2 regions of the Bacillus sp. AL-1R genome follow, and region 1 is predicted to be linked to the other one. Evidence: predicted binding sites of a transcription regulator. Region 1 holds the regulator's gene; the other holds the start of a gene.
The links. The regulator LexA, encoded in region 1, represses DNA repair genes until DNA is damaged. The targets are predictions, from matches to a motif close to CGAACATATGTTCG.

Region 1 (16,086 bases):
GTAGGGGTCTTCACGCTGTTGAAAAAAGAATTTGTCAATTAAATTTTGATAAGTAAGTTGTGTCTCAGTGATTTCCACTACAGGTTGCTCGCTTTCCATGGGGCGAGACCTGAGCCTCCTCGGCGCCGCCTGTGGGGTCTCAGCCTTCCCGCATCTCCCATAGGAGTCGAGCAACCTTTCGTTCCAATCAATTTCTTAATAAAAAATAATAAACTTATAAAGATTAGAATATTCAATGGAGAGATTTTTGATTTTTGACAGTTAGTTAAAACATTTATATTTCAATCAATACCCACTGGTTTTTCAATAAGATAATAAAAAATAATAAATATACTATTTTTCCTTGAAATTCATTTAATGTTTCTTTTTTTTATATTGACTACAATATATTTTAACACTCTGAAAACCCTAACAGTAGAGTAGGGGTTTTAAATTTCTATTGCACCTTTTAATCTATTAAAAATCATATTTATTGATGAATAACGACACCTGTACCAATTGAAACCATTGAAGATAATTCAAGAACATCCTTATTATACATACGAACGCAACCATGCGAAACAAAATGACCAATTGATGCAGGATTATTAGTTCCATGAATTCCGTAGTGTGGAGCAGATAGTCCCATCCAAAGAACCCCAAAAGGTCCACCAGGATTAGGATCTTTATTAATAATTGTGTAGGTACCTGAAGGAGTAGGGGTAAGCATTTTACCGACACCGATTGGATAAGTTTTTATTAATTTGTTGCCGTCGAAAAGTTTTAATTGGCGGTTCGATGTTGAAATATATATCCAATTGGTCATTTTATCAGCTCCAATTTTTAACTATTGTATGAAGAAACTTTACTTGTTGTTAAATAAAAGAAAGTTAAAATTTCACTACTTTTATACTATTTCCTTAGTACCAAGAATAAAAAAAATGAATACGCTATAGGACAAGCACTTTAAAGAGAGGAATAGGTCTATAGTGTCTAATACAATTAAATATTTCCAATATGCCCAAGAAGTTTCCAAAAAAATTGGCTGGTTACCTGAAATGATTTATACCCAATGGCAAGTAGAAACAGCACACTTTACGTCCAAAAATTTTAAGGAAAATAACAATATCGCAGGTCAGACGTGGCATCCAGGCTTACCTCTTAGTAGTAGAGGAACAGCTAGGCCTAAAAATGAAGGCGGGTATTATATAAAATATAATGATCCAATTCAGGGATATGTTGATTTTATTTTAAATAATCCGAGGTACAGTAAAGTTAAAACATACAAAACTGCAGATGAACAATTTAAGGCGATAGCTCAAGCAGGATGGGCAGTAGCTCCTAATTACGCAGATGTGCTCATCTCGGTTAATAATGCAAATATTAAAAATGGATTATATAAAAAAATTATTCAAGTTGAGTTACATCCTTATAAAGGAATCTTAAAAAAAGGATCAAGAGGAGAGCGAGTAAAGGAAATTCAAGAAAAAGTTGGCGTTAAAGTGGATGGGATTTTTGGGATACTAACTGAAAAAGCAGTAAAAGATTTTCAAAGAAAAAATGATTTAGTAGTTGATGGAATTGTTGGAGTAAAAACGTGGGGGAAACTTTTCAATCCAACAAATTTATAAGATATTCTTTATTTAAATGACCTGTATGATTTTATATACAGGTTTTTTTACATTTAAATTAATACATAAAAGGGTTTGAGGGTGTTTTATCGAAAAGTAACTATAACCATTTTAGGAAGAGGGGACGAAAGTGGAAATTAGACATGCAAAAATGAATGATTGTGAATCAATCGTAATTTTGGATTCTCAAATTATTGACAGTCGAATTAGAGAACATCTAATTAAAAGCTCGATAGAAGAAAATCGATGCCTCGTATGTGAAATAAATAAAAGGATTGTAGGTTTTCTAATTTATCATAAATTTTTCTTTGGCCATTTATTTATTGATTTGATCATTGTTTCACTAGAAATGAGGAGACTGGGTATTGCAAAAAATCTCATGAAATATGTTGAATTTTATTCAGAAAGGAAATTATTTTCTTCTACTAACAAATCAAATATTAAAATGCAAAAAGTATTTCAATCTCTAGGATATATTAAAAGTGGATTCATTGATCATTTAGATGAAGGCGACCCAGAAATTATTTATGTTAAATTATTAGATTAAACGATTTTTCGGCAATTATTTTTTTAATGAAGGATAAAAAAATTTTTTATTACCCCAATGATCGTAAGCCACTACTAAATCCCATCTAAAATACTTTCATACGTTTCTCGTTTTTTTCATAGTTTATTTATAAAAAGTATGTAAAAAGTCCTGATGTAATCATTAATTTATTACTTTAGGAGAGTTAGTTAAAAAATTTTTTAAATACATTCTTCCTGTTATTCTATTTTTCTATGCATGAGGAATAGTAATAATATATAAATGCTCCAATTATATCATTACAAGGAGTGGAAATATGGATTTTAAAAGGGAATTCATTTTAAAAACAAAAGCTATATATAAAGAAACTGTTACAGAAAATATGGCGTACAGTAAGATGTGTGAGAAATTCGAATCTTATTTTGTTGATTTAAGGGAGTCTTTAAAAAAGGAAATAGAAGTTTCGAATGGTGAATTTGATATTATGATTGATAAAGAGAATGTTATTGAGGTCTTATTAAATCAAAGAGAGTTATTAATTACGATTGATGACGCTGGGGTAGTAGTAAGTATTAAATATTTTGATGAAGTGCAAAATGAACAAGTTGAAAATAAGATTGATATAATTGAATATGATGGTGGGGCATATAAAAGTCAAGTATTTCAATCGCCTATTACTAGAAATATAATCGATAATTATTTAGCAATTGCGTTTAGAGATGATTTAGAGAAGACTTTTGAGAGTTATAGTGAATGAAAAAATTTATGTTTATAGATTCGTAAAGAGATTTTTTAAAGGCTGATTTTCACTAAAGGATGCTCGTTTATGTAGGATTTATATTTCAACGACACTAAAAGAGCTTGGATATTCCAAGCTCTTTTAATTTATTTATCGTTCTTTGACTTGAAATCTTAATACAGTTTTCAATTTATCGGGTTGAGTTTTTCTTGCATCAGAAATATAGATTTCTTTATGTGTTTTTTCAACTCACAAGAAACTCCCTTAATTTTAAGTCAGTTTCGGTTTGATTAGGGTATGTCTTTGCATGCTAAAAACAAAAAGCAATCACATAATCATGTAATTGCTCTTAAAAAGTTTAATGATATGTACGATAAACTCCAATTACTTTTCCTAAAATTGATACTTGTTTTAATAAAATTGGAAACAGGGCATCATTTTCAGGTTGAAGTCTAAAATGGTCGCTTTCTTTATAAAAACGCTTTACAGTAGCTTCACTATCTTCAGTCATGGCAACAACAATTTCTCCATTTTCCGCAGTGAATTGTTTTTTAACGATTACAAGATCGCCATTTAAAATTCCAGCATTGATCATGCTATCTCCTTCTACTCGAAGCATAAAAACTTGTTCATTAGATGGAGCGACAGATGTCGGTAAAGGGAAATATTCTTCTACATTTTCGACTGCAGTAATTGGAATACCTGCAGTTACTTTACCGATTACAGGAATGTTAATAATATCGTTATAGACTTCACTATATGATGCTTGTACTTCATTCACAACCGGAGCTGTATCGCCAAGAATCTCGATTGCACGCGGTTTCGTAGGATCTCTTCGAATATAGCCTTTTTGTTCTAGTCTCTCTAAATGACCATGTACTGTAGAACTTGAAGCTAAACCAACAGCCTCAGCAATCTCTCGAACTGAAGGTGGATAACCTTTAATTTTTACTTCGTCTTTAATATAAGCTAAAATTTCTGCTTGCCTTTTCGATAGTTTGTTCATTCGAATTTCCCCCTTACCTATAAAGTAGATAATACGTTCCTCTTTATTTTTTTCATTATATCATGATAGGATATGATATACAAACGTTAGTTCTATTTTTTCTTAAAGTAGTTTTCGTGTTCGTATGGAGGGAACAGTTTATGAATGCACTAATATACTTAAAGGGGTAATGACAGCATAGGATTCACAAGAAACTTCATTACATAAACAAATTAATGAACCAAATTAGGTTAGCGGATGGGAATGTGTATTCTAGAAACAATAGGCGAACAGGCTAGTGGTTTTGAAGTAGAAAAAGAAGGTCTATTCAAGCTATTCAAAAAAGAACAAGATTAATGCTTTGTTAATTTCTTATTTACGGTCAAATTGCTTAAGTCTGATTCGTAGATTAGGAGGAGAAAAATTGAAAGCGATTATTTATTGTCGGGTTAGTACAGAAAAAAATACTCAAGATACCTCTTTAAAAAGACAAAGAGAAGAGCTAGAAAAATTAGCAGAGATTCAAAATTTCGATGTGATAAAAATCATAGAAGAGAGACATAGTGGATTTGATATAGAACGGGAAGGGATAATTGAGGCTTTAGCATTATTTAAGGATAAACAGGCAGAGATCTTACTTTTACAAGACGATACTCGATTGGGAAGGGGACATTCGAAAATTGCCCTGATTCATGAATTACGCAAAATGGCAGTAAAAGTTTTTACAATTCAAGATCAAGGGGAGATATCTTTATCGGATGCGGATTTAATGGTCTTGGAAATATTGAGTACAGTAGAAGAGTTTCAACGAAGAATTGCTAATTATAAAATAAGCAGGGGAATGCGTAGAGCCATCGAGAATGGTTTCGAACCTCACAAGAATATATCAAATAATCATTTAGGAGGTAGGGAGAAAAAAGAACTGCCTGTGGAAGAAATTATAAATCTTCGAAACAAGAAACTTACTTTTCATGAAATAGCAGCTACATTACGAGGTTTAGGTTATGAAGTAAGTAGGGCTACTGTTCATAGAAGGTATAAGGAATATTTTGATGAACTAAATCATGATTCTATTAAGAATTAAAGAAAATTTAGATGTTGTAATTTATAGTATATCCACTGGATTTTACAATAAAGTTGCAAAAAACTATAATTTTATAATAAGATACCGTAATAAATCTATTGATATTATTTTTTTGTTTTAAAGATTAATTTCGAATGATCCCCATATTACTTTCAATTACATTTGAAGTTATTGGATGGTAGCGTTTTCTCATATGACGTTATTAAACTCTTGAAATATTAAATCTAATAGACTAGTATATTAATAGCTAATAAATTAAATACAAATTTGCAAACATTCAGTTAAGATGCCTTAGGGCTTAATAGGGAATCTGGAGCATTACCAGAACTGTCCCCGCAACTGTAAGTGTGGACGAAATAGACAAACCACTAAAAACGTTTATTAGTACGTTTTTGGGAAGGGTCTAAAGTAGGAAGATACACAAGTCAGGAGACCTGTCTTAGCTTTTTTAGTTTCGATTTCTTCGGGGGTTGAGAAGATGAAGCGTTTGGACAAAAAGGCTTATTTATTAACTTTCTTTGTGCTGACGTTTTATCCGTTCAACTTTTGTTGGACGGATTTTTTGTTTTATTGCTTCTAAATCTTTTTTAATTTTTATTGTATGCCTATAGAAGAAACAAGTCTTTTTAACAATTGAATAGATTAGGATTGGTGCACTTTGGAAATTAGTGCTTAATAGGGAAGTACGGTTTAAATCCGTCACGGTACCCGCCACTGTAAGGGGGAGTTCTTTTGCAGATGTCACTGAAGGAATTCGGGAAGACGCAAGTAGAATGATGAACCTAAGTCAGGAGACCTGCCTATACCTAATAGCTTGAAATAACCTACGGGAACATAGGTAGAAGTGCTGAACTTACATCGCTAATTTTTTTTGTGTGTATATTTTTCTGCATCCCTATGTCCATAGGGGTGCTTTTTTTTGAAAAAAACGAATAGGAGTGAGTGACATGACTACTTGGAATTTGCAAGGGACGAAACAGCATGTATTAATTTGTAACGGTAGCAGCTGTATGAGAAAGGGTGGGGAGGAAGCAACTCAAGCGATCCGGAATGAAATCACCAATTTAAGCTTAGATTCGATCGTACATACAACAAGAACGAGATGTAATGGGAGATGTAAGGATGCTCCCGTTGCCATCGTCTATCCGTCTGGGGCTTGGTATAAAAACGTTACCCCAGAAGTGGGGGCTACCATTGTAAAAAGTCATCTGGCAGAAGGTCATTGCCTAAAGGAGCATTTGATCTATCAATATTCCGATTCTGGATTCATACATCCAGAAGGGTCGGAATGCATCGAAGGAGTACAAAAAGCAGTTAAAGAAAAGATTTAACAACGAGTAACTGGATACTAGTTTTTAAATTGTGGAAGGTGGCGTAATAGAGTGAAAGGCAAATTATTGGTTATAGGATTTGGCCCTGGTGACGAAAAACATATTACCGGACGGGCAAAGGAAGCCATAAAAGAAAGTGATATCATCATTGGTTACAAAACCTACGTTGATTTAATTAAGGGATTAATAACTGGAAAAAAAATCATTAGCACAGGAATGACTGAAGAAGTGAGCCGTGCCCAGGAGGCTGTAAAACAAGCTGAGCTTGGTTACACGGTAGCTGTCATTTCGAGCGGTGATGCCGGTGTATATGGAATGGCAGGACTTGTTTACGAAGTTCTAATTGAAAAAGGATGGAAAAAAGACTCAGGGATAAGAGTGGAGGTAGTCCCTGGCATTTCAGCCATCAACTCTTGTGCTGCTTTATTAGGCGCGCCGGTTATGCATGATGCTTGTACGATTAGTTTAAGTGACCATTTAACACCTTGGAGCTTAATTGAGAAACGAATCGAAGCGGCCGCTCAAGCCGATTTTGTAATTGCCTTATACAATCCAAAAAGCGGGAGAAGAACACGGCAAATCATGGAAGCACAAAGAATTCTATTAAAATATCGTGCACCAGACACACCTGTAGGATTAGTAAAGAGTGCATACCGTGATAGTCAAAAGATCGTTATAACCAATTTGCAAGAGATGTTAGAACATGAAATTGGCATGTTAACCACCGTTTTAATTGGCAACTCTTCAACGTTTTTCTACGATGAATTGATGATCACGCCGCGCGGTTATCAGCGGAAATATACTTTAAATCAAGTAATTCAGCCGTTGAAACCGCATCAGCGTCTGCAAAAGGAAGCCGAACCATGGGCACTAGAGCAAACAGAAGATGTAATGCCGCAAAACAAGAAACTAGTCACTCCAATCTCTGTGAAAGAGTCGTCAAGAGAGTTGGCTGAGGAAGCTTTGCAAATGATTGTTGGTGAGCCTTATGAACGAACAAACGATTTAATTGTGAAGCAAGACTTTCAATCTATTTTTGAGGTAGCTGTCAGCCCTGGTGTCGTTAATAAAAAATTTACTGCACTTCAGATGGCCATTCTTTCCGAAATTGTCGGAGAAGAAGGAGTGATGGAATACACACAAGACCATTTTATGAAGTTGCAAATTTTAACCTCAAAGCCTGATGAGATTATTGAAAAACTAACGGCAGCCAACTTTTTGATTGCTCCTGTTGGCGACGTATTAACCGTAAAAGCTTGTGATTTTTGTGACGGAGAAAAAAAGGATTCTATTCCTTATGCTGATGAGCTTCAAGAAAGGCTTGGTGGCATGGAACTCCCAAAAGAACTGAAACTTGGTGTAAATGGATGTGGAATGGCCTGTTATGGAGCCGTAAAAGAAGATATTGGCATTGTTTATCGAAAGGGAGCGTTTGATTTATTTCTAGGAGCCAAAACAGCAGGAAGAACCGCACATCCAGGCCAAATCGTAGCTGAAGGAATCGCACCTGACAAAATAGTCGGGGTAATAGAGGGGATTGTTCAAGAGTACAAACAAAAGGCCTATCCAAATGAACGTTTCTATAAATTTTTTAAACGGGTCAAAGAGATTAAAGGTTTTGTGTACCAAGATATCACACCAAACCTTAAAATCGAAGCAGCTGTCTGCGGAGAATAAATGAGAGAAGATGAGCAGTAATTGGAAGGTAAGGAATTTACATACAAAGGGGAGTAAATAGTGTGAAAGCAATTTTATTTGTGGGGCATGGAAGTAAAGATCAAGAGGGAAATGAGCAGGTTCGTGAGTTCATCCGTGAGATGAGAAAGACTTGGGAAGGTTCCTATTTGGTCGAGACGTGTTTTTTAGAATTTGAACGACCAACAGTGAATCAAGGTATCGATCTATGTGTAGAGAAAGGGGCCGACCATGTTGTCGTGATTCCAATCATGCTCTTACAGGCAGGACACTCCAAAATTCATATTCCAGCAGCTATTGATGAGGCAAAGAATAAATATCCGCTTGTTCAATTTACTTATGGCCGTCCAATTGGTGTTCATGAGGAAACATTTGAAATTCTAAAAACTAGATTAATGGAAATTGGCGAGAATGTTGAATCCATCGAAGACGATACGGCTGTCCTTTTGTTAGGAAGGGGCGGAAGCGATCCCGATGCGAACAGTGATTTATATAAGATTGCTAGATTACTATGGGAAAAAACAAATTATAAAATCGTCGAACCTGCTTTTATGGGCGTGACCAATCCCTTAGTGAATGAAGGGATCGAACGCTGTATTAAGCTGGGAGCAAAAAAAGTAGTAATCTTACCTTACTTTTTATTCACTGGCATCCTGATTAAACGCTTAGAAGATATGATGGTTCCTCTTCAAAAGCAATATTCCTCTGTTGACATTCAGTTGGCTGACTATTTTGGTTATCATCCAAAATTACAGACGATTTTAATCGATCGGGTGGAAGAAGCTCTACGTGATGAGGTGAAAATGAACTGTGATACTTGCCAATACCGTCTTAATGTGATGGAACATATCGATCATCACCACCACCATGATCATGACCACCATCACGACCACCATCATCATCATGACCACCACTATGATCACGAACATACGGTGCAAAAGGTTGGAGATAGAGGATGATCTTCGTATTAGCCGGAACAAGTGATGCAAGAGCCCTTGCTTTAGAAATAAAAAAAGAAGGCTTCGATCTCCTTGCCTCAGTAGTCACAGAAAATGCGGCAGTTGAATTAAGGGAGGTGGGGATATGTGTTCAAGTAGGAAGATTAACGGATGCAGACATGGTGGGGTTGATTGCCACAAAAGGGATTCAAGCTGTTGTCGATGCCAGTCATCCGTTTGCTGAAGAAGCTTCTAAAAATGCAATCAAGGCGGCCGAAACGGTGAAAATTACCTATATTCGGTATGAACGCGAGTCACAAAAGTTCCAATATGACAAAATGAAAGTAGTCGAAAGCTACGAGGAAGCTGCGGATCTTGCATCAACCAATAAAGGCGTGGTAATGCTGACTACAGGTAGCAAGACGCTTCAAATTTTCACAGAAAAACTTTTAGGGAACCCGGACATTCGCTTGATTGCCAGGATGCTTCCCCGTATAGATAATATGGAAAAATGTGAGCAGCTAGGGCTGCCGCAGAAAAATATTATTGCAATGCAGGGTCCATTTTCAAAAGAGTTCGACAAAGCTTTATATAAGCAATATGGCGTCACCTTAATGGTGACTAAAGAGAGCGGGAAAGTCGGATCGGTCGATGAAAAGGTGGAAGCTGCCAAGGAGCTGGGGATTAAGGTTATTCTTATTGGCCGCCCGAAACTGAATTATGGAACCGTCTATGCTAATTTTATCGATGTCATCGCAGAATTAAATAAAAAGATTGATAATACACCAATCGTCACTACAGAACAATCATTTTAATACAGGAGTGAGAGAAATGGATTTTCGTACTGAATTTAAACCTTTAACCGTCCAACCAGAACAGATTGAAGGTAGAAGTTTTGAAATGATTAATGAAGAAATTGGGGAGCATCCTTTTACAGAGGAGCAGTATCCAGTCGTCCAACGGATCATCCATGCATCCGCTGATTTTGAACTTGGGCAAAGCGTCCTCTTTCATCCTGACGCTATTTCGTCCGGTATTCGAGCAATTCGAAGCGGAAAAATGGTCGTTGCAGATGTTCAAATGATTCAAAGCGGAGCAAATAAAGCACGAATTGAAAAATTTGGAGGAGAAATTAAGGTCTATATTTCCGACCCGGATGTCATCCAGGAAGCCAAACGGCTAAATACGACAAGGGCGATTATTTCAATGCGGAAGGCAATTAAAGAAGCAGATGGCGGTATTTTTGCCATTGGGAATGCTCCAACCGCTCTACTCGAACTGATCCGTTTGATTAAAGAAGGAGAAGCAAAACCAGGTCTTGTGATTGGATTGCCTGTTGGGTTTGTTTCTGCAGCTGAGTCAAAAGAAGAACTAGCTAAGCTTGATATCCCATTCATCACTAATATTGGCAGGAAAGGTGGCAGTACCGTGACCGTAGCTGCATTAAATGCCATTTCCATTATGGCTGAACAGGGATAACCGATGCAGGAAGTACCAAAAGGAAAGCTTCGGGAAGGATATACGACTGGGGCCTGCGCAACAGCTACCACCAAAGCAGCGCTGACGGCATTAATTACAAGAGAACCTCAAACAGAATCAACGATTTACTTGCCAATCAAGCGGTTTGCAACTTTCCAGATAGAAAGCTGTGATGTAGAGGACCAATCAGTAACCGCTAGTACGATTAAAGACGCAGGAGATGACCCAGATGCCACCCACGGAGCCTTGATTATTTCCACTGTGTCATGGCTCGATGAACCAGGCATCGTGCTGGATGGGGGAATTGGGGTTGGCCGCGTCACAAAGGATGGCTTGCCCGTTCCTGTTGGAGAGGCCGCGATTAATCCCGTTCCTCGTAAGATGATCCTTGATACGGCAGAAGGGGTATTAAAAGAATTCGGGATTACAAGAGGTATTAAAATCGTTATTTCCGTACCTGATGGTGAAGAAATTGCTAAAAAAACTCTCAATGGACGCTTAGGAATCATTGGGGGGATTTCTATTCTCGGAACCCGCGGGATTGTCGTTCCTTTTTCCACAGCTGCTTATAAAGCTAGTATCATCCAAGCTATTAGTGTTGCCCGTGCCAGTGGTTGCGAGCATGTTGTCATTACTACAGGTGGGCGGAGCGAGAAAAATGCTATGAAACAATTCCCCGAGCTGTCTGAGGAAGCTTTTATTGAAATGGGTGATTTTGTTGGGTTTACCCTTAAACAATGCAAGAAGCAAGGGGTTAAAAGAGTTTCGATGGTCGGCATGATGGGGAAATTCTCAAAAGTGGCAATGGGGATCATGATGGTTCACTCGAAAAGTGCCCCGATAGATTTTGATTTTTTAGCTGAGGTGGCAAGCCGTACAGGTGCTGATACTACCCTGGTAGAGGAAATTCGAACTGCCAATACAGCATCACAGGTGGGTGATTTGATGACAGCACAAGGCCATCTATCCTTTTTCGAAATGCTTAGCGACTATTGCTGCTGCGCTGCGTTAAAGGAAGTCGATGGAGGGATTGACATAGATACAACTTTATATACCATGAAGGGGCAATTGTTAGGAAAGGCGGTTCGAAAAAGTGGCATCAATTAAAATGATCGGCATTGGGGACGAAGGGAAAGTCAGTCTGCTCCCGATGTACGAAAAGTGGATTAATGAAAGTGAATTATTAATAGGAGGAAAGAGGCAACTTTCTTTTTTTTCTGAATTTACTGGCGAAAAAATGGTGATTGAAGGTGGGCTTTATTCTCTAGTGGAACGGCTTCAATCGGAGACTAGAAATGTAGTGATTCTAGCTTCCGGAGACCCGTTGTTCTATGGAATTGGAAGCTATTTATCTACTAAAATCGATTTGGAAATTTATCCGTATATAAGTTCAATCCAACTAGCTTTTGCCAGAATGAAAGAAAGATGGCAGGATGCTTATTTTACTAGTGTTCACGGTAGGAGTATAAAAGGGCTGGCACAGCGAGTCGATGGGAAAACAACAGTCGCAATCTTAACGGACACAGAAAATTCTCCAAATAAAATCGCTCAGTATTTGCTTTCCTTTGGCATGTCTGAATATGAGGCGTTTGTGGGCGAGAACCTTGGTGGTGATCAGGAACGATGCCGCTGGTTTACCCTTGCAGAAATGAGTGATGAGGAGTTTTCACCTCTAAATGTAGTCATTCTTAAGAAAAAGGGGAAAAGCCCACATTGGTCGATTGGCATTGATGATTCGGAATTTTTACAGCGAAAACCAGATAAAGGCTTAATTACTAAAAAGGAAATTCGCACATTAAGCATTAGCGCCTTAAGGTTAAAAGAAGATAGCATTGTTTGGGATATTGGAACATGCACAGGTTCTGTAGCGATTGAGGCAGCGAAAATCGCTAGGGAAGGACAAGTGTTTGCGATCGAAAAAAACGAGGGCGACCTAGAAAACTGTAAGCAAAATTTAGCAAAGTTCCGTGTCGATGCAACACTTATTCATGGAAAAGCACCAGAGGGGTTAGAAACCTTCCCGGATCCGGATGCAGTTTTTATTGGCGGGACGGCAGGCGGGATGGAAGACGTTTTGGAAATTTGCTGTAGCCGCTTGAGTACGGGTGGACGCATTGTTTTAAATGCCGTTACGATTGAAAATCTATCAGAAGCGATGCTTTTGTTTAAAGAGCGAGGATATGAGACGAATATTACACTTGCTCAAATATCCAGAAGTAAGCCCATTTTAAATTTAACAAGATTCGATGCATTAAATCCAATTTATATAATAGAAGCTTGGCGCAAGGAAGGGGAGTAAACATGTTAGGTACATTATACGGCCTTGGGGTTGGCCCGGGGGATCCAGAGCTCATTACCGTTAAGGCATTTCGTAAATTAAAGGAATCACCGGTTATTGCCTATCCGAAAAAACAAAAGGGCAGCAAAAGTTATGCTCATCGTATTATAGATGTTTATTTTCAGCCGAACGAAAAAGAAATGCTCGGCCTTGTCTTTCCGATGACAAAGGATCCAGCTACATTGGAAAGAAAATGGACGGAAACCGTAGAAAATGTATGGGCGAAGCTGCAGGAAGGAAAAGATGTAGCTTTTGTAACTGAAGGGGACCCTCTTTTATACAGTACGTTTATTCATATGATGCGTTTGATGCAGGAGAAGTACCCACAAGTTCCGATTGAAGTTGTTCCGGGGATTTCGTCCATTAACGGTGCAGCTTCCAGACTTGGAATTCCATTAGCAGATGGGGATGAGCATGTGGCGATTGTGCCAGCACGGGATGACTACGAAACGATGAGAAAAGTCATCCAAGACAATGATTGTGTCATTTTTATAAAAGTAGCAAAAGTGATTGATTTAATGCTAGAAGTATTACGTGATTTAGATTTGCTTGACAAGGCTTCAGTTGTCACGAAGGTAACATCGGATGAAGAAATTATTTGGAGGGCAGATGAGCTCGAAGGAGCAGAGCTAGAATATTTAACATTAATGGTGGTGAGAAAATGAAGCTTTATATCATTGGTGCGGGACCAGGCGATCCTGATTTAATTACAGTAAAAGGTCTTAAGCATCTTCAGGAGGCAGATGTCATTCTATATGCGGATTCTCTAGTAAACGAAGACTTAATTGCGAAAGCAAAATCTTCCGCCGAAATATTGAAAACCGCCGGGATGCACTTAGAAGAAATGGTTGACGTCATGGCTGAGAGAATTCTGCAAGGGAAAAAGGTTGTTCGTGTCCACACGGGCGATCCAGCTGTCTATGGGGCAATTATGGAACAAATCGTATTGTTAAAGAAGAGAGGAATCGAAATAGAGATTGTTCCAGGTGTGAGCTCTGTGTTTGCGGCCGCCGCGGCTGCTCAAGCTGAGCTGACAATTCCTGATTTAACACAAACCGTGATCCTAACAAGAGCCGAGGGTAGAACACCTGTGCCAGAATTTGAAAAGCTGGCGGATTTAGCAAAACATCATTGTACGATTTCTCTTTTCTTAAGCGCTACTCTAACGAAGAAACTTGTCAAGGAATTGACAGGGGCAGGCTGGAGTAAGGATACTCCTGTTGCGGTTGTGTATAAAGCGTCGTGGCCGGATCAAAAAATTGTCCGAACCACACTAGAACACTTGGACGAGGATATGCGCGTAAACGGGATTCGTAAACAGGCGATGATTTTAGCCGGATGGGCATTAGATGAAAACATCCACAAACAAGATTATCGTTCTAAGCTATATGACAAAACGTTTACACACGGATTCCGCAAGGGGGTCGAATCGTAATGATCGAGCTCCAAGAAGCGCAAAGGGCACTCATCCATCAGAAGGGGGACTATGCGATTGTAGCCATTACAAAGCATGGGGTCAAACTGGCCCGTAGGCTTTTACATTCATTTCAAAATGCTGATGTGTACTATATGGCGAAGTTTGAAATTGGTGATGAGAAGGACAAAGACATCCAATTATTTACCGGAAGCGTTCGCCTTCTTCTACCGTCTCTTTTCGAGGCCTATAAAGGACTAATCATCATTATTTCCCTTGGAGCTGTGGTACGAATGATTGCACCTATTTTAAAGGATAAAAAAACAGATCCTGCGGTTGTCGTTATCGATGATAAGGGAGAACATGTGATTAGCGTGCTTTCAGGCCATATCGGCGGTGCCAATGAACTAACGAAAGAAGTAGCGGCTACTTTACAGGCCCGTCCCATTATTACAACAGCTTCAGATGTTCAGGAAACCATTGCGGTTGATTTGTTTGGAAAACGATTTGGCTGGGTTTGGGACTCCGCTGATAAGTTGACGCCCGTTAGCGCTTCGGTTGTGAATGAAGAAAAAATCGCCGTCATTCAGGAGTCAGGCGAAAAAGACTGGTGGCCATATGACCGTCCGCTACCGATGAATATTCAACCTTATTCATCGATCCAAGAAGCACTAGCCCAAAAGCCAGATGCTGCCTTAGTAGTAACTCATCGGAATTTATCCGAAGACGAAGAGAACATTTTACAGAATGGCGTTTTATATCGACCAAAGGTGATTGTCCTTGGGGTGGGCTGCAACCGCGGTACCACTGCAGCGGAAATCGAAGCAGTAATCGACGAAACGCTTGGGGAATTACAGTTTTCAAAAAAAAGTGTCAAAGCCGTTTGTACAATTGATCTAAAAAAGGATGAAGTGGGACTGCTCGAAGTAGTGAACAAAAACGACTGGGAGTTTATTTATTACACACCAGATGAATTGAATGCCATTAAGCTAGAGAACCCTTCTGAAACAGTTTTTAAATTTACAGGTGCATATGGCGTCAGTGAGCCAGCTGCTTTATTGTACAGCGGAGCAAAACATCTAACATTGATGAAGAAGAAATCAGGTAATGTCACTATATCAGTTGCGGTGATTCCCTATTGAAAAAAGGAGGGAAATAGGATGTCTACTCGTAGACTTGTGATTGCAGGGACAGGCAGCGGTGTCGGAAAAACGACGCTGACAATCGGGCTAATGTCTGCTTTAAGGAAAAAGGGCTATACCGTCCAGGGCTTTAAATGTGGTCCGGATTATATCGATCCAACTTATCATACGGCCGTCACGGGAAGAACATCAAGAAACATTGACAGCTGGATGCTCAATCATGAAATGGTCAAAGAAATTGTCAACCGTGCTAGTAATGGGGCGGATATTTCCGTCATAGAAGGAGTAATGGGATTCTTTGATGGGAAAAATCCTCTAAATAATACAGGATCAACTGCCGAAATCAGCCTCGTCACCGAAAGTCCGGTTATTTTGGTTGTGAATTGTGCCAGCATGGCCCGTAGTGCAGCGGCCATTGTGAAGGGATTTCAAACGTTTCTGAAGGAAGCAAATATTGTCGGTGTAATCGCCAATCGGGTGGGTAGTGAAGGGCATTTTAAAATCGTTCAAACTGCGATTGATCAAGAATGCGGTATTCCCGTCCTTGGCTATTTAAAAAGAAACGAGGAACTCACGATTCCGGAACGACATTTAGGGTTGATCCCATCCGTTGAACGAGGAGAATTGGATCCATTTTTTGAACAACTAGGTGATTTAGTCCTTGAAACGGTTGATGTAGATTCGTTATATGAATTGGCACAAGCCCCCCGTTTAAAAATAAAAGAATCCCAGTTTAAAAGAGCGGAACAGCCAATTGTAAAAATTGCTGTCGCACGGGATGCCGCTTTTAATTTTTACTATCAGG
Region 2 (16,086 bases), 230 kb from region 1:
TCTTTTGTAAAAGTGTCCGTAATCACTATTTTAAAAAATTGATTTAACTCTTTCATATCCTCTATTTTCGGCCTTCTTATTATGATATTTATCATCAAAAACACTCCTTACTACAAATTACTTCAACAGTAAATGGTATTATCCTTCATCTCATTGTCAGTATGGTCATCTATTAAAATTAGGCCCTGTTAAAATAGATTGTTAATTTTTGAACAAAAATTAACCACAAAAAATTGTGGACTTTGCTTATTATTCTTATGCAACTAAAGCACTGCTTTAGTTGAACAACTCATTGGTTTTTAAACTCATCAAAAGATGTCATCAATCTCAATTAAGTCCCATATTTCCTTTATTAGTTTCTCATCTAGTCTCACTTTTTGAAGTAAATCTTCAAGATCATCTCCAATGATTTCACTGGATGAGTCATAAAACTTCCAAAACATAAATAGACCAGTTCCACGACCAATATAGTAATTGTCATTTTTATAACTAAAGTGAATTTCACTACCTATGCTTAAATCTTCAAGAAATTCTTTATAACTGTATTGTTCCATCTGCTTGAACTCCTTTACTTCAACTAAAGAATCAGTTCGTATTATAAGGTTTAGGCCTTTTTAATGATAAATCCAGCTAAGATTCCTCCGATAAGTGTAATTAATCCACCAAAAATACCATGGATATAACGATTATCCCAATGTATATTATTACTTAATATTGTATCTACAATCGCATAAAATGCTGCCATAAATGCAATTTGAGAAATACTCATTTTCCCCTTAAAGACTCCCATTGTTTAGTAACCGTCCTTCCGAAATCCGATCTGTATTTTATTAGTATATATACTTCGAGATCTTTTTAAATTTACCTTTTTCCTTTTTCCACTAATCTGTCATTTTTCAAATAAGAAAATCAACATTATTTTATAACAGAGCCTAAAATTAAAATAAAAAAACTCCTCAAAAATGAGGAGTTTTTCTTCTTATTACATGAATTCAGCAACTAGTTTTTCGAATTGTGCTTTTTCTAATTGAAGTTCTGATTCAACTAATGGTGTTTCACTGTATCCTGAAATTAATTGTTGGTATGATTTTTGCTCTTTGTTTTGGTAGATCAGACCAGTTACTAGACCTTTATTTTGCATTAATGTTTGCATAGCCATTTCTTTGTTTGATGGATCATATCCTTCAACATCAGAAAGTTTAACAAGATTTTCTTTAAACCAGTCATATGTGTTTACTTTATTGTAAGTTACACATGGACTAAATACGTTAATTAAAGAGAAACCTTTGTGGTTAATACCTTGCTCGATTAATGAAGTTAATTCTTTTAAGTCACTTGAGAAACTTTGAGCTACGAATGTTCCACCAGCTGTTAATGCCATTTCCATTACTGAAAGTGCAGATTCAACAGAACCTTGTGGTGTACTCTTAGTTTTGAAACCTACATCACTACGAGGTGATGTTTGACCTTTTGTAAGACCATAGATTTGGTTATCCATTACGATATACGTAATGTCGATGTTACGACGAATTGCATGGATTGTATGACCTAAACCGATAGCGAATCCATCACCGTCACCACCAGAAGCGATAACAGTTAGATCACGGTTTGCCATTTTTACACCTTGTGCAATTGGAAGTGAACGACCGTGGATACCATGTAAACCGTATGAATTAATATATCCAGAAATACGACCAGAACATCCAATACCAGAAATTACTGCAAGGTTATCAGGTTCTAAACCAACATTTGCTGCTGCACGTTGGATCGATGCTTGTACAGAGAAATCTCCACATCCTGGGCACCAGTTTGGTTTAATATTATTACGAAATTCTTTAAATGTTGCCATTTAGAACAACTCCTTCCTTGCAAGTGTTGTAAATTTCTTTTGGTAAGAAAGGATTTCCATCATATTTTAGTAAGCTTGAAATCTTTTCTGCGTGACCACAATTCATTTTAATAATGCTTGCTAATTGACCAGTAGCATTATTTTCAACAACGATTACACGTTTAGCTTTTTTAAGCTCAGGCATTAATTCGTTTGTTGGGAATGGGTGTATTAAACGGATATGAGCATGGTTAACTTTGATACCATCTTGCTCTAAACGAACCATTGCTTCTTCGATCGCACCACGAGTTGAATTGAAACCAACTAGTAATACATCAGCATCTTCGTGTTTAGAGTTCACTAACACTGGGTTAGGGAATTTTAGGTTATTTAATTTACGCATACGTTTATCCATTTGTTGATTACGGTTAATTGGTGATTCTGATGGTTTACCCATTTCATCATGCTCAACACCAGTTACGTGGTGAATTCCACCTTTCATACCTGGTACTACACGAGGAGAAACTCCATCTTCAGTCACTTCATAACGTTTGAAGTACTCTTTGTTTTCAGATACAGGTAATTCTTGTTTGTAATCAAACTTACCACGGCGAATTTGTACTTTTTCAAATTGAAGTGGCTCAACAGTTTGTTTACCTAAAGAAAGTTGTAAGTCAGTAATTACGATAACAGGCACTTGGAATTCTTCAGCTACGTTAAACGCTTCCACCATATCGTAGAATCCTTCTTCTACTGTACTTGGAGCGATTACTACTTTTGGAATCTCACCGTGAGTTCCGTAAATCATAGCCATTAAGTCTGATTGTTCTTGTTTAGTTGGAAGACCAGTACTTGGACCACCACGTTGAGTATCAACGATAACTAAAGGAACTTCAGTCATACCAGAAAGACCAATTGCTTCCATCATTAATGAAAGACCAGGACCTGCAGATGATGTTAATGTACGAACACCAGCATAGTTAGCACCGATTGCCATTGTACATGCAGCAATTTCGTCTTCAGTTTGAATAACTGCTCCACCATATTGAGGTAATTTTTTAATTAAGTATTCCATAATTTCAGATGCTGGCGTAATTGGATACGCTGCCATAAAACGAGAACCACCAGCTAATGCACCCATTGCGATTGCATCGTTACCGATTAGGAACATACGTTTTTTACCATCAGCTTCTGCTAATTGCATTTTATTTACATTCACGCCAAGCATTTCTCTCATTTCTTCTGCTCCACGTGCGATTGCTTCTATGTTTTTCTCAACAATTTGTTGACCTTTTTTACCAAAAATTTCATCTACAACTTCTCTGAAAACTTCAATTGATAGACCTAAAATTGCACTTGAAGCTCCAACTGCAACCATGTTTTTCATTAATGAAGTTCCTAGTTCAGTAGCTAATTCTGTAAATGGAATTGAATAAAGTGTTACGTCAGTTGAATCTGGAATTGTCGGATTAAATTTAGCATCAGCAATTACAATACCGCCTTTGCGTAATTCATAAAAGTTTACATCGATTGTTTCTTGGTCAAATGCTACTAAAATATCTAAGTCATCTGAAATAGCACGAACTTCAGTTGTACTTACACGAATTTTGTTATTTGTGTGACCACCTTTAATACGAGAAGAGAAATGACGATATCCGTATAAGTAGTAACCTAAACGGTTTAACGCAATTGCAAAAATCTCACCTGTACTTTCGATACCTTCACCCTGTTGTCCTCCAACTTTCCACGAAAGTTGTTCAATCATTTCCTACACCCCTTTGAATGCCCTCATTCGTAATAAATTAAATTATAAATGGATAATTTTTTTGCATATCATTCATTTTATTATAAAAGAATGAAAGCGATTTAAAACATATCTTTTGATATGAGTTAATTCGCTTTCAATTCTAGACCTATTAACCGAAAAAATCAATGATTTTGAAAGAAATTATTCCTTTAATTTTTATATTTTTATTATTCTGAACAAGTAACATGTTATTTGTAATGTATATATGATGAATAATTCTCATACAGAAAGCCTTTAACCTGTTGTTCTGTATAGTGTTTAAGCAATTCATTTGTTAAATTTTGATAAAGTCCTACGTGATGTAAATTTGTCGGATGAGTATCGATTCCATCAAAATCTGACCCCATCGCGATAAATTTTTCTCCACCTAGTGAACACATATAATCGATATGTTTCAGAATATCTGAAATAGATGCACTACCTTCATCAACTAAAAATGTTGGGAAGAAATTAATCCCTACAATTGCTCCTCTATTAAACATGGCTTTTAGCTGATCATCGTTTAAATTTCTTGGATGTTTACAAATCGCTTTAGCATTTGAATGTGTTGCAGTTGGATATTTTGCTTGCTCAAATGCATCCCAAAACGCGGCTTCAGTACAATGAGAAAGATCACACCACATATTATGCTCATTTAAATAATGAACTACACTTCTTCCAAAATTAGTTAAGCCCCCATTTCTTTCTTCAAGAATTCCATCTGCAGCCTCATTGGCATAATTCCACACTAAACCGACACTACGTACGCCAAGACGATGTAAAATCTTTAAGCGATTAATATCACCTAAAAGTGCGTCACAACCCTCTAGCGTCAAAATAGCACCCATTTCGTGACTTTTTAATCCAACTTCATCTTCTTTTGTTCGAATAACTTTTATGTGATTATTTTCAGTTGCTACTTTTTCATAAAAAAGTGTGACACATTGAAGAGCTGCATCAAATTTAATAAGTTTATGTACGTTTTCGGGAATATAAATGGCATAACATTGTATTTTACTTTTCCCTTGTTTTAATCGATTAACTGAAACTTGTAATGAATCATCATTTTCGAAATTGATCCAAGGTTTTTCTAATAATTTCATCAATACATCACAATGAGCATCAAAAACTTTCATAATATGAACATCCTTTCATTTTTTTGACTTTTGAAACTAGTGTAACATATTAATAAATTCAATATTAAAAGTAATAATTATACGAAAAAAAACTCGTCGACTGACGAGGTTTTAGTAGGGGCTAAAGTGAAGCCCCACTTTTTTTAAATTTGCGAAAATCTTAATTGAAAATAAAACAACCTGTCGCTTTAGGCTAACAGGTTGTTATTATTAACGAGGCTCTACGATTAATTTAATCGCTGTACGCTCTTCCCCATCGATTTGAATATCTGTAAATGCAGGGATACAAATAAGGTCTACACCACTTGGTGCAACAAATCCTCTTGCAATTGCAACTGCTTTTACAGCTTGGTTTAACGCGCCAGCACCAATTGCTTGAATTTCTGCTGAACCACGCTCTCTCAATACACCTGCAAGTGCTCCTGCTACAGAATTAGGGTTTGACTTTGCTGAAACTTTTAATATTTCCATTCCTGATCCTCCTTGTACTTACAAAGCTATTATTGTGTACAATAAAAACTATTCTCGATAACAAGAAGTTATTCCTGCAAATATTTAAAAGTTTTTTAAAAATTTTCACAATTCTTTTAATTAAGTTTTATAGCTCTTGATGATCATCATTTATTTGTATTCTTTTAATTGATTTTGCTAGTCCATTTTGTTTGTTCAACTCGATGATTACACCACTAAGCTGGCTTCTACCTTCATCCACTTCGAATCTCACTGGTAAGTTCGTTAAGAATTTTTTAATAACTGCTTCTTTCGTAACGCCTAGAATTCCATCATATGGACCAGTCATTCCAACATCCGTAATAAACGCTGTACCAGCAGGTAAAACTCGCTCATCAGCTGTTTGAACATGTGTATGTGTCCCTACAACAGCTGTGACTCTTCCATCCAAATACCAGCCCATAGCAATTTTTTCACTTGTTGCTTCAGCATGAAAATCAACAAAAATGATGTTTGTTCGTTTTTTAGCGATTGTTATTAGCTCATCAGCTTTTTTAAAAGGGCAATCAAGTGGTGGTAAAAAAGTTCTTCCTTGTAAATTGATAACAGCTATTTCAACGTCATTAAAATTTAAAAATACTAATCCATTACCTGGTGTACCCTCAGGGAAATTAGCAGGTCTAACTAAGTATTTTGCTTGATCAATAAATTCAAAAATATCTTTTTTATCCCATGCATGGTTACCAAGCGTTACTGCTTGTGCACCTAATTCTAAAAATTCGCGGTAAATTTTTTCCGTTATCCCTTTTCCATGTGCTGCATTTTCACCATTTATGATTGTTACTGAAGGGTTATACTTCCTTTTTAAAGCTTGAATATTCGCCTTTACCATTGCCCTACCATTTGAACCAACTACATCGCCTATAAACATTATTCTCATTTCATTACATCCTTCCAACTTGCCACTGTAAACACACAGCATTTGTTTTTACTTTTAGATTACCCAAAAATACGAAAAGCCCCATTACTAGCACAATCTGAATCATTCATCTATGCCATTCAACTAAGATTCATTTCAGATATGTATTAGTTGGAGCTATTTTTTAAAAATACTTTATTTTGTTACAAAAAGAAAATAAAGTGGCATATACCACTTTATTTTGCATACTCGACTGCTCGAGTCTCACGAATAACCGTAACTTTGATATGACCTGGATAATCCAGTTCATCCTCAATACGTTTTCTAATATCTCTCGCTAATCTATGAGCTTGTAGATCATCAATAGTATCTGGTTTAACCATAATGCGTACTTCACGACCTGCTTGAATAGCGAATGATTTTTCTACACCTTCGTACGATTCAGAAATCTCTTCAAGTTTTTCTAAACGACGAATATAGTTTTCTAATGTTTCGCTACGTGCTCCTGGTCTAGCAGCAGATAATGCATCTGCAGCTGCTACAAGAACAGCAATAATTGAAGTTGGCGCAGCATCTCCATGATGAGATGCAATACTATTGATTACTACTGGATGTTCTTTATACTTAGTTGCTAATTCAACACCGATTTCAACGTGACTTCCTTCTACCTCATGGTCAATTGCTTTACCAATATCGTGAAGTAAACCTGCACGTTTTGCAAGCTTAGTATCCTCACCAAGTTCAGCGGCCATAAGTCCAGCTAGGTTCGCTACTTCCATCGAATGCTTTAACACATTTTGACCATAACTAGTTCTAAATTTCAGACGACCTAATATTTTAATTAAGTCAGGGTGAATTCCATGAACACCAACTTCAAAAGTAGTTTGTTCACCGACTTCACGTATGTACTCATCTACTTCTCGTCTTGATTTTTCAACCATTTCTTCAATTCGTGCAGGATGGATTCGACCATCTTGTACTAATTTATCTAGTGCAATTCGTGCAGTTTCACGACGAATTGGATCAAAACCTGATAATATGACAGCTTCAGGCGTATCATCAATAATTAAATCTATACCAGTTAACGTTTCTAAAGTACGTATATTTCGTCCTTCACGGCCAATAATACGACCTTTCATTTCATCATTTGGAAGATTTACAACCGAAACAGTTGTTTCAGCAACATGATCTGCAGCACATCGCTGGATTGCTAATGATAAAATATCTTTTGCTTTCTTATCTGCTTCTTCTTTTGCTCGAGCTTCTGTTTCTTTTACTAGTATTGCTGTTTCATGGGATAATTCATTTTCGACTTTAGTAAGTATTAATTGTCTTGCTTCTTCACGATTTAAGCTAGAAATTCTCTCTAACTCTTCTTGTTGAGCAGCAATTAATGCTTCTATCTTGCTTTCCATTTCTTCTATCTGCTGTTGTTTTAAAACAAGAGATTCCTCTTTTCTTTCAAGAACAGACTCACGTTTTGAAAGTCCATCATCTTTACGATCTAAGTTCTCTTCTTTTTGCATTAAACGATTTTCTGACTTTTGTAGTTCACTACGACGGTCACGAATTTCGTTTTCTGCATCTGTACGAATTTTGAAAATTTCGTCCTTTGCTTCCAATAAAGCTTCTTTTTTAATTGTTTCTGAATCACGTTTTGCATCTTCAATAATTTGATTTGCATGATTAGTTGCGCCATTTATTTTAGCTTCTGCAATGGACTTACGGACAAAAAATCCGACAGCATAACCGACTCCGAATGTGGCAAGCAATGCGAAGATGATCAAAATTATAGTATTTGCACCCATGATTTCACCTCCTCTTGCTATTTAGTTAGTTTCATTTTTGTCGGCTGTTATATTGTATAAATAATTGCATCAACACACAGCACACTTCAATTCAATTTTTCACAAAATAGTAATATTTTTTTAGAATATACACTTAAATATTAAATCTCTTACCAAATGATGTCAAGCCTTGTAACTCGCTTACTTACTTGATTTATCAATATTTATTACATTTTTACTAGATTTCATACATAAGAATCCAAATTTTATTCATTAATTTATTTATTAAGAACTCATTAATTAGTTAATTGAATGAATTTTTCAATACTACATATAAACATAAATACCTTTAATAACAGTACAAAAAAAACAGACAACAATCTATTTTTTTCTGTCTAAAAAAATTAAAGACATAAGAAAATATAAAAAAAATGCAGGCACTTTTAATAAGCGCCCGCATTTTTCTGTCGTTCTAAACTGACTTATGATTACTCATTTAATAAAGAGAATTGTTCTTCATCATCTGTTTCTGTTACAGTAACAGGGTTATCTAAACCATGGTGAAGACGGATTGATTGTTTAATCGTATCACGTATTTCTTTATTTTCTTTTAAGAATTGCTTAGCATTCTCACGGCCTTGTCCAAGACGCTCTTCATTGTATGAATACCATGCTCCACTCTTAAGAACGATATCTAAATCAGATCCAATATCAAGTATTTCTCCTTCTTTAGAAATACCTTCTCCATACATAATATCTACATCTGCTTGTCTAAATGGTGGTGCTACTTTATTTTTAACTACTTTAATCTTTGTTTTGTTACCTACAATATCATTACCTTGTTTTAATTGCTCAGCACGGCGCACTTCTAAACGGATTGTAGAATAGAATTTTAACGCACGTCCACCTGGAGTCGTTTCAGGATTACCAAACATAACCCCAACTTTTTCACGAATTTGGTTAATGAAGATTGCAATTGTTTTTGACTTGTTAATTGCACCAGAAAGTTTACGTAATGCTTGAGACATTAATCGTGCTTGTAGACCTACGTGAGCATCACCCATCTCACCTTCAATTTCAGCTTTTGGAACTAATGCAGCTACTGAATCAATTACGATAATATCAATTGCACCACTACGTACTAATGCTTCAGCGATTTCAAGTGCTTGTTCACCTGTATCTGGTTGAGATAATAATAACTCATCAATGTTTACACCTAATTTTTGAGCATAAACCGGATCTAATGCATGCTCAGCATCTATAAACGCCGCTTGTCCTCCATTTGCTTGAACTTCAGCGATTGCATGTAATGCTACAGTTGTTTTACCTGAACTCTCAGGACCATATACTTCAATAATTCGTCCTCTTGGATATCCACCTACACCTAATGCTACATCTAGTGCTAACGATCCACTAGAAATAGTTGAAATTTGGCGATCAGTTTGTTCTCCAAGTTTCATAATTGAACCTTTACCGAATTGTTTTTCGATTTGTTTTAAAGCCATATCTAATGCAGCTTGACGATCACTCATTTAGATTCCTCCTTCAGGATTCATTTATCTCTTAACTATATAATAACTGTTTTTTGTTCGTTTGCCAACAAAAAAATAGAACGTTTATTCGATTATTTTCGTATTTAAACTTTATTTTTAAAGAATAGAAACGCTTGTTTCGTATTTTACGGTCTATAAAACTCGATTTTTATTAATATCGAAACTATAAAATTAAAAAACTCGGCTAAATTAACCGAGCTTTTATATTATAAAATATTCTATTTCAATTTATAAGTCTTGACTTTCGAAACTTGAATTAATTAATTTAATCAACAAGTTCGCGCCATTTTTAACACTAGATAATCTAATTTGTTCTCTAGTGCCACTGAATTGAAATTCTTTTACGATTGATTCAGAATCTCCAATTTTAATACCAATAAATACTTTTCCTACTGGCACATCTTCTAATGGAGACGGTCCTGCTTCACCAGTAAAACTAATTGAAACCGTACTTCCTGTTAATCTTTGAATATTTTCAACTAGTGATTTTGCACATTCTGCACTTACTGCTCCATTTTTATTAAGAATGTCTGATGGCACGTTTAAAAGATTTTGTTTCATTTCATTAGAATAACAAACAACACTACCTTTAAAAACAGACGAGTTCCCAGGAATATCTGTCATTCTTTTACTGAAAAGACCTCCAGTTAAACTTTCAGCAGCAGAAATAGTCAGTTTAAAATCTTTTAACTTTCTTGATAAAACTGTAAACAAGTTTTCACTATTTGTACCATATATAAACTGTCCAACACGCTCACGTATTTTTTCTTCAGCTTGACCAATTAGTTTTTCTGCCTCTTGTTCATTACTAGCACTTGCAGTAACTCGAAGCATTACTTCACCCTCACTCGCTAAAGGAGCAATTGTTGGATTTGATTGATTTTCAAGTAAATCAAGAATTTCAGTTTCTAAAAATGATTCGCCGATCCCAAAAAACTTAAGTTCTTTCGAAACAATCGTACTTGCTTCTTTTCCTTTTAAAAAATAAGGAATTAGTTCTTTGTCAACCATTGGAATCATTTCTTTAGGTGGTCCTGGTAATAATACATATTGTTTATCTTTCGCTTCATAAACCATTCCAGGTGCCATACCGTTTTTATTCAATAAAACATGTGCATTATTAATGACTAATGCTTGTTTTTTATTATTTTCAGTCATTGGTCGATTTACTTTAACAAAATACTGTTTTATATACTCTAGTGACTGATCATGGTAAACAAGTGTCTCTTGAACATATTCTGCGACAACTTCTTTCGTTAAATCATCTTTTGTTGGTCCTAGTCCACCAGTTAGAATGATTAAATCACTTCTTGATGAAGCAATTTCTAATGCACTTTTAAGACGTTCAGAATTGTCTCCTACAACTGTTTGGAAATGATGGTGATATCCTAATGCAGATAAATGTTTAGCTAAAAATTGAGCATTTGTATTTGCAATTTGGCCTAAAAGTAGCTCAGTACCTACTGCGATGATTTCAGCACGCTTCATATCATTTCCCCCTACTATTTTAAATTACATTGATTTAAGAAGAACATCTCTATTTTTATAAAAATAATCCCAACCAGAATATACTGTAAAGAATAATGCAACCCAAAGTGCTACATCCGCAATCGAAAATGGTAAGAAATTCAATGGGAAGTCGTGTAAGAAATAGGCTGAAATCGCAACTATTTGAGCCCAAGTCTTAATTTTACCTAGCATTGCAGCAGCATGTACTTCTCCAGAGCCAGCTAAAATGAGACGTAAACCGGTTACAGCAAACTCTCTACTTATTATGACAATCGTAATCCACGCAGGAACATAATGAAAATCTGTTAGAATAATTAATGCCGAACAAACGAGTAATTTATCAGCAAGTGGGTCTAAAAACTTACCAAAATTAGTAACTAGATTATATTTTCTTGCGTAATAACCATCTATAAAATCAGTAACAGAGGCAATAATAAAAATTGCTGCTCCTATTAAATGATTAACTGGTATCGAATCACCCATTAATGTAACTTTTCCCCATCCAAAATCAATTAAAACGGCAATCATAAATAATGGAATTAAACAAACCCTTGACACTGTGATCTTATTTGGTAAATTCATGGTAAAACCCTCCAAAACTTTCTAAAAAATGAAGCATTTATAATAAATGAATAAAAGCCATCTTAAAGATGACTATTGATTCATTTTTAAATTTTTAATCGTAATTTTTTGGTGAACAGCATTTGTTGGACTAACTGGATATTTAAATACCTCATCGTTAATTCGTAGCTCAACATTATTAGAAGCACCAATATTTACAGTTACTTCGTTTTCATCTGTTAAGTCGTAGTTTTGAGTTTGTCCTTGTTTTAAAATTCCTGAATAGAACATTTTCCCATCAGCATTTTTTAAATCAACATAACTTTCACCATTTGCAACTACTTCTAATTTAAATACATCCGTACCAGATAAAGAAATAGTAGTACGTTTACCCGCTGCAGAGTCAACAGTAATTTTTTGTGCTGGTGTTTGCTCAGTCACATCATTTTTCGGTTTCTCTGTTTTTTTCGTATTATTATCTTTTGCCTGATCTAGCGCATTATTTTTCGGTTTTTCAATTTCAGAATTAGAGTTAGATTGAGTTTGATTCGTATCCGCAGATTTATCATCATTTTTTGACGGGAGCATCATATAAATAGCAATGCAAATTCCCATGATAAGAATCGCTACTAGAATCCTTGGTAAATAATCCATTATTCGTGATGACTTAACATTGCTTAATGGTTCTTTAAGCTTTGATGATCTACTAGGGATTTCTTCATGCTTCACTTCTTCTATTGTATTTGCCACTGTTGATTCCTCTACAACTGGCTTTTCATTTAGAAATCCAGAAACGTCAACACCAATTGTTTCTGCATATTGTCTAATAAATGCGCGAACATAAAATTGCCCTGGTAATATTTCATAATTACCTTCTTCAATTGCTTCGAGATAACGTTTCTGAATCTTCGTCAACTCTTGTACATTGTCAATTGATAAGCCTTTCGCTTCTCTTGCTTCTCGTAAAAATTTTCCTAATTCTGTCACAAGTTACACCCCAACTAACTTTAAAAATCAAACATTGAGAACGAGTTGTGTCCATTTTTATCCATTTGGTCTACAAGTTCATATTTAATTTCTTCATTTTCATCATTTCTTAATTCGATTATGTAATCAAAATCTTCTAAAGAGTATTCAGTTTGCTGTACAAATACATCAGGATGCTCTACTACTTTCACAGAAGACATCGCCATAATTTCGCGAACCAATTGCCAATGTTGCTCATTCGCTCTTCTATGAGAAAGTATGCCATCAATAATAAATACATTTTCTGAATTATATTCGTCTTCTATTAATTGACTTCTTAATGTTTGTTTAATTAATGTTGATGAAACAAATAACCAGCGTTTATTTGCACATACACTTGCTGCTACAACTGATTCTGTTTTACCAACACGAGGCATCCCTCTAATTCCGATTAGCTTATGGCCAGGCATTTTAAATAACTCTGCCATAAAATCAACAAGCATACCTAAATCATCGCGGACAAAACGAAAAGTCTTTTTATCATCAACGTCTCGTTGAATATAAGTACCATGTCTCACAGCTAAGCGATCTCTTAGAGTTGGCTTTCTAAGTTTAATTATTGTTATATTGTCCATAGTATTTAAAATTGATTCAAATCTAGTAATTTGATCATCGTTATCGCAACCAAGTAACATGCCGCGTTTCATTGTGTCGACACCATTGATTGTTAAAATATTAATCCCTAGCATACCGATTAGTGATGCAATATCTCCAAGTAGTCCAGGGCGATTCTTATGTATTTCATACTCAAAATACCATTCGATTAACTCCATACCTATACCCCCTATTTGTTAACTACTTAACTCTACAATTAATAATAAACGATTTCGCCATAATATAAAAGGTAAAATATGTGAAATAAATAACTTTCGATAGGAAATTTTACTAAGAAGTATGCCAACCGCCGTTTACTCCAAGAATTTGGCCAGTAATATAAGAAGATTGTTCGGAAATAAGGAAATTTACTGTATTTGCAATTTCACTTGGAATAGCTAAACGATTCATCGGAATATCATTTGCAATCTCTTTTAAATCTTCTTCACTAAATGTATTTAACATATTCGTTTTTACGGCCCCTGGAGCAACGGCATTTACTTTTATTCCACTTGGCCCTAGCTCTTTAGCTAATGCCATTACATAGGCATTTTGAGCACCTTTTGTAGTTGAGTATAATACTTCACATGATGCACCAATTTGTCCCCAAATAGACGAAATAACGACGATACTACCAGATTTTTTTGCAACCATATTAGGAAGAAAATGATTAACTACCTTTATCAAACTTTTAATATGTAATTGAGTCATTCGATCAATTTCTTCATCACTTACATCGTTAATTAAACCTAAGACTGAAAAACCCGATGCATATACAATTGAATCAATAGTATCAGTAATTTGTGATGTTAAAATTTCAACGCCATTTTCAACTGATAAGTCCGCTTGAACGAATTGGCAATTTACCTTAAACTCATTAGCCAATTCAACCAGTTCATTAAGTGGCTCTTTCTTACTATTATAATGAACAACTAAATCATATTTTTCATTTATTAATTTTTTTGAAATTGCTAAGCCAATGTCACCACTAGCTCCTACTACTAGAATTCTTTTTCTCATTTATTTATAATCTCCATTTATGAAGTTTTAAAGCAGGATTAATAGTATTAAGAAATATAAAGGTTGAATAGAGGGGAATAGCTCTTAAAAATTTTTATTAATCTATATCAAAATTAGATTTTTTAATAACCATCAAATTTTATAAATTTCAAAAAGCATCCCATTAAAGGATGCTTTTAATTTATTTAATGAGGAAGAACAAAAAACTCACTCATATATTCTTCATTTATTAGATGACTAGCACTTTCTTTTAAATCCTCTACAGAAATTGATTGTAACACAGAAACAATATCAAATAAATGCATATCTAAGAACGCATATCGTGTAAATTGGTTTGCGATATATTCTGGAGAATTTAGCGAGCGTAAGAAGCCGCCAATTTTCTTTTTAACGACGCGATCGACAATTTCTTTTTCCCACTGATGATTTTTTGCGTCTAATAATACTTCTTTTATTTTTTCAGACAGTTTTTCAGGTGAAGTAGAATCTCCTCCAATGATTGCAAAGGCAAAACCATTTTCTGCTGAGTAATCATATGAGAACGTATCATCGATTAAACCATCCTCATACATTTGTTGATACGTATTTGAACCTTTACCAAATAAATAGTCAAGTAATACGGAAATGGATAATTCATGCTTTAATAATTCGCTTCCACCTTTAGGTGCTGAAAAATCTTTCACACCAACTAATACTTTCGATGATTGAACATTCATATGTAACACTTTTTTCTTCACTGCAGATTCAGGCGTTTCTTCTGGGAAAAATCTCTTTATTTCATTTGCATCTTTAAACGTTTTTTTGCTTTGATTGTCTTTAATTAAATTCATTGTTTTTTCAGGGTCTACAGGACCTACAACAAAAAACAACATATTACTTGGATGATAAAAAGTTTCGTAACAAGTGTAAAGTAATTCTTTTGTAATTTTTGAAATAGATTCAACTGTACCAGCAATATCTGTTCGAACAGGATGTTTACCATATAAATTTGCAATCATCCCAAAATATTGTCTCCAGTCAGGGTTATCTTCGTACATTTTAATTTCTTGACCAATAATCCCTTTTTCCTTTTCAACACTTTGATCAGAAAAATATGGATCTTGAACAAAATCAATTAGAGTCATTAAATTTTGTTCTACATTATTCGTTGCAGAGAATAAATAAGCAGTTCGTGTAAAACTTGTAAACGCATTAGAGGAGGCACCTTGTTTACTAAAAACCTGGAATACATCCCCATCTTTCTTTTCAAACAATTTGTGCTCTAAAAAATGAGCAATCCCATCTGGTACTACTAATTTTTCATCTTTTCCTAAAGGAATAAATTCAGAATCAATCGAACCGTATTTTGTTGTAAAGGTCGCATATGTTTTGTTGTAGCCTTGTTTAGGAAGAATATATACTTTTAAACCGTTTTCAAGTTCCTCGAAATAAAGCGTTTCATTCAATTGTTCAAAATACTTTTTTTCCATTATGCTCCCTCCTGACCTTTTAAGAAATAAGTTGTGTGAAGCTTTATTTTATTTGCTACAGCCACGATTTCATCTTTCGTAACTTTTTCGATTTCAGGGAACCAATCCTCAATCGGACGTTCATTTCCCGCAGCTTGGTCATTGAATAATGTTTCAATGATTCCATAAGCAGTGTCCATGCTTTCTAAAAGACTGTTTTTAATGACTAATTTTGTTTGGTCTATTTCTCCTTCAGTGAAATTTCCCTTTTTCATCTCTTCAAGTTGCTCAGCAATAATTGTTGTTGCTTTTTCATAATTTTCACTTGCTATACCTGACATAACCATTAAAATTGATTTATGACTTTCAAAACGAGAAGCAGCATAGTATGCTAAACTATTTTTTTCTCGAACATTAATAAATAATTTTGAATGAGAGTATCCGCCAAAAAGACCATTAAATACTTGAA

Region 2: the regulator LexA is predicted to act here: its motif matches at 9,516-9,529, upstream of recA (recombinase RecA).

The regions. Positions count from the first base shown of each region.
Region 1 covers NZ_CP197469.1:1,853,892-1,869,977, forward strand. Annotated here, with positions in the region: gene ACSBO6_RS08735 (L,D-transpeptidase) at 470-805, opposite strand; gene ACSBO6_RS08740 (glucosaminidase domain-containing protein) at 969-1,610, shown strand; gene ACSBO6_RS08745 (GNAT family N-acetyltransferase) at 1,741-2,157, shown strand; gene ACSBO6_RS08750 (hypothetical protein) at 2,453-2,893, shown strand; gene lexA (transcriptional repressor LexA) at 3,234-3,881, opposite strand; gene ACSBO6_RS08760 (YneB family resolvase-like protein) at 4,285-4,944, shown strand; cobalamin riboswitch at 5,212-5,400, shown strand; cobalamin riboswitch at 5,577-5,762, shown strand; gene ACSBO6_RS08765 ((2Fe-2S) ferredoxin domain-containing protein) at 5,892-6,275, shown strand; gene cobJ (precorrin-3B C(17)-methyltransferase) at 6,327-7,952, shown strand; gene ACSBO6_RS08775 (sirohydrochlorin chelatase) at 8,015-8,929, shown strand; gene cobK (precorrin-6A reductase) at 8,926-9,723, shown strand; gene ACSBO6_RS08785 (precorrin-8X methylmutase) at 9,740-10,387, shown strand; gene ACSBO6_RS08790 (cobalt-precorrin-5B (C(1))-methyltransferase) at 10,391-11,494, shown strand; gene cbiE (precorrin-6y C5,15-methyltransferase (decarboxylating) subunit CbiE) at 11,496-12,686, shown strand; gene cobI (precorrin-2 C(20)-methyltransferase) at 12,689-13,390, shown strand; gene cobM (precorrin-4 C(11)-methyltransferase) at 13,387-14,160, shown strand; gene ACSBO6_RS08810 (cobalt-precorrin 5A hydrolase) at 14,160-15,281, shown strand; gene ACSBO6_RS08815 (cobyrinic acid a,c-diamide synthase CobB) at 15,300-16,086, shown strand, end outside.
Region 2 covers NZ_CP197469.1:1,623,966-1,640,051, reverse strand. Annotated here, with positions in the region: gene ACSBO6_RS07610 (GNAT family N-acetyltransferase) at 1-95, opposite strand, end outside; gene ACSBO6_RS07605 (hypothetical protein) at 309-554, opposite strand; gene ACSBO6_RS07600 (hypothetical protein) at 605-790, opposite strand; gene ACSBO6_RS07595 (2-oxoacid:ferredoxin oxidoreductase subunit beta) at 983-1,849, opposite strand; gene ACSBO6_RS07590 (2-oxoacid:acceptor oxidoreductase subunit alpha) at 1,836-3,593, opposite strand; gene ACSBO6_RS07585 (dipeptidase) at 3,824-4,750, opposite strand; gene spoVS (stage V sporulation protein SpoVS) at 4,961-5,221, opposite strand; gene ACSBO6_RS07575 (TIGR00282 family metallophosphoesterase) at 5,349-6,140, opposite strand; gene rny (ribonuclease Y) at 6,356-7,927, opposite strand; gene recA (recombinase RecA) at 8,395-9,438, opposite strand; gene ACSBO6_RS07560 (competence/damage-inducible protein A) at 9,688-10,947, opposite strand; gene pgsA (CDP-diacylglycerol--glycerol-3-phosphate 3-phosphatidyltransferase) at 10,972-11,550, opposite strand; gene ACSBO6_RS07550 (helix-turn-helix domain-containing protein) at 11,623-12,516, opposite strand; gene ACSBO6_RS07545 (DUF3388 domain-containing protein) at 12,537-13,328, opposite strand; gene ymfI (elongation factor P 5-aminopentanone reductase) at 13,441-14,169, opposite strand; gene yfmH (EF-P 5-aminopentanol modification-associated protein YfmH) at 14,355-15,638, opposite strand; gene yfmF (EF-P 5-aminopentanol modification-associated protein YfmF) at 15,638-16,086, opposite strand, start outside.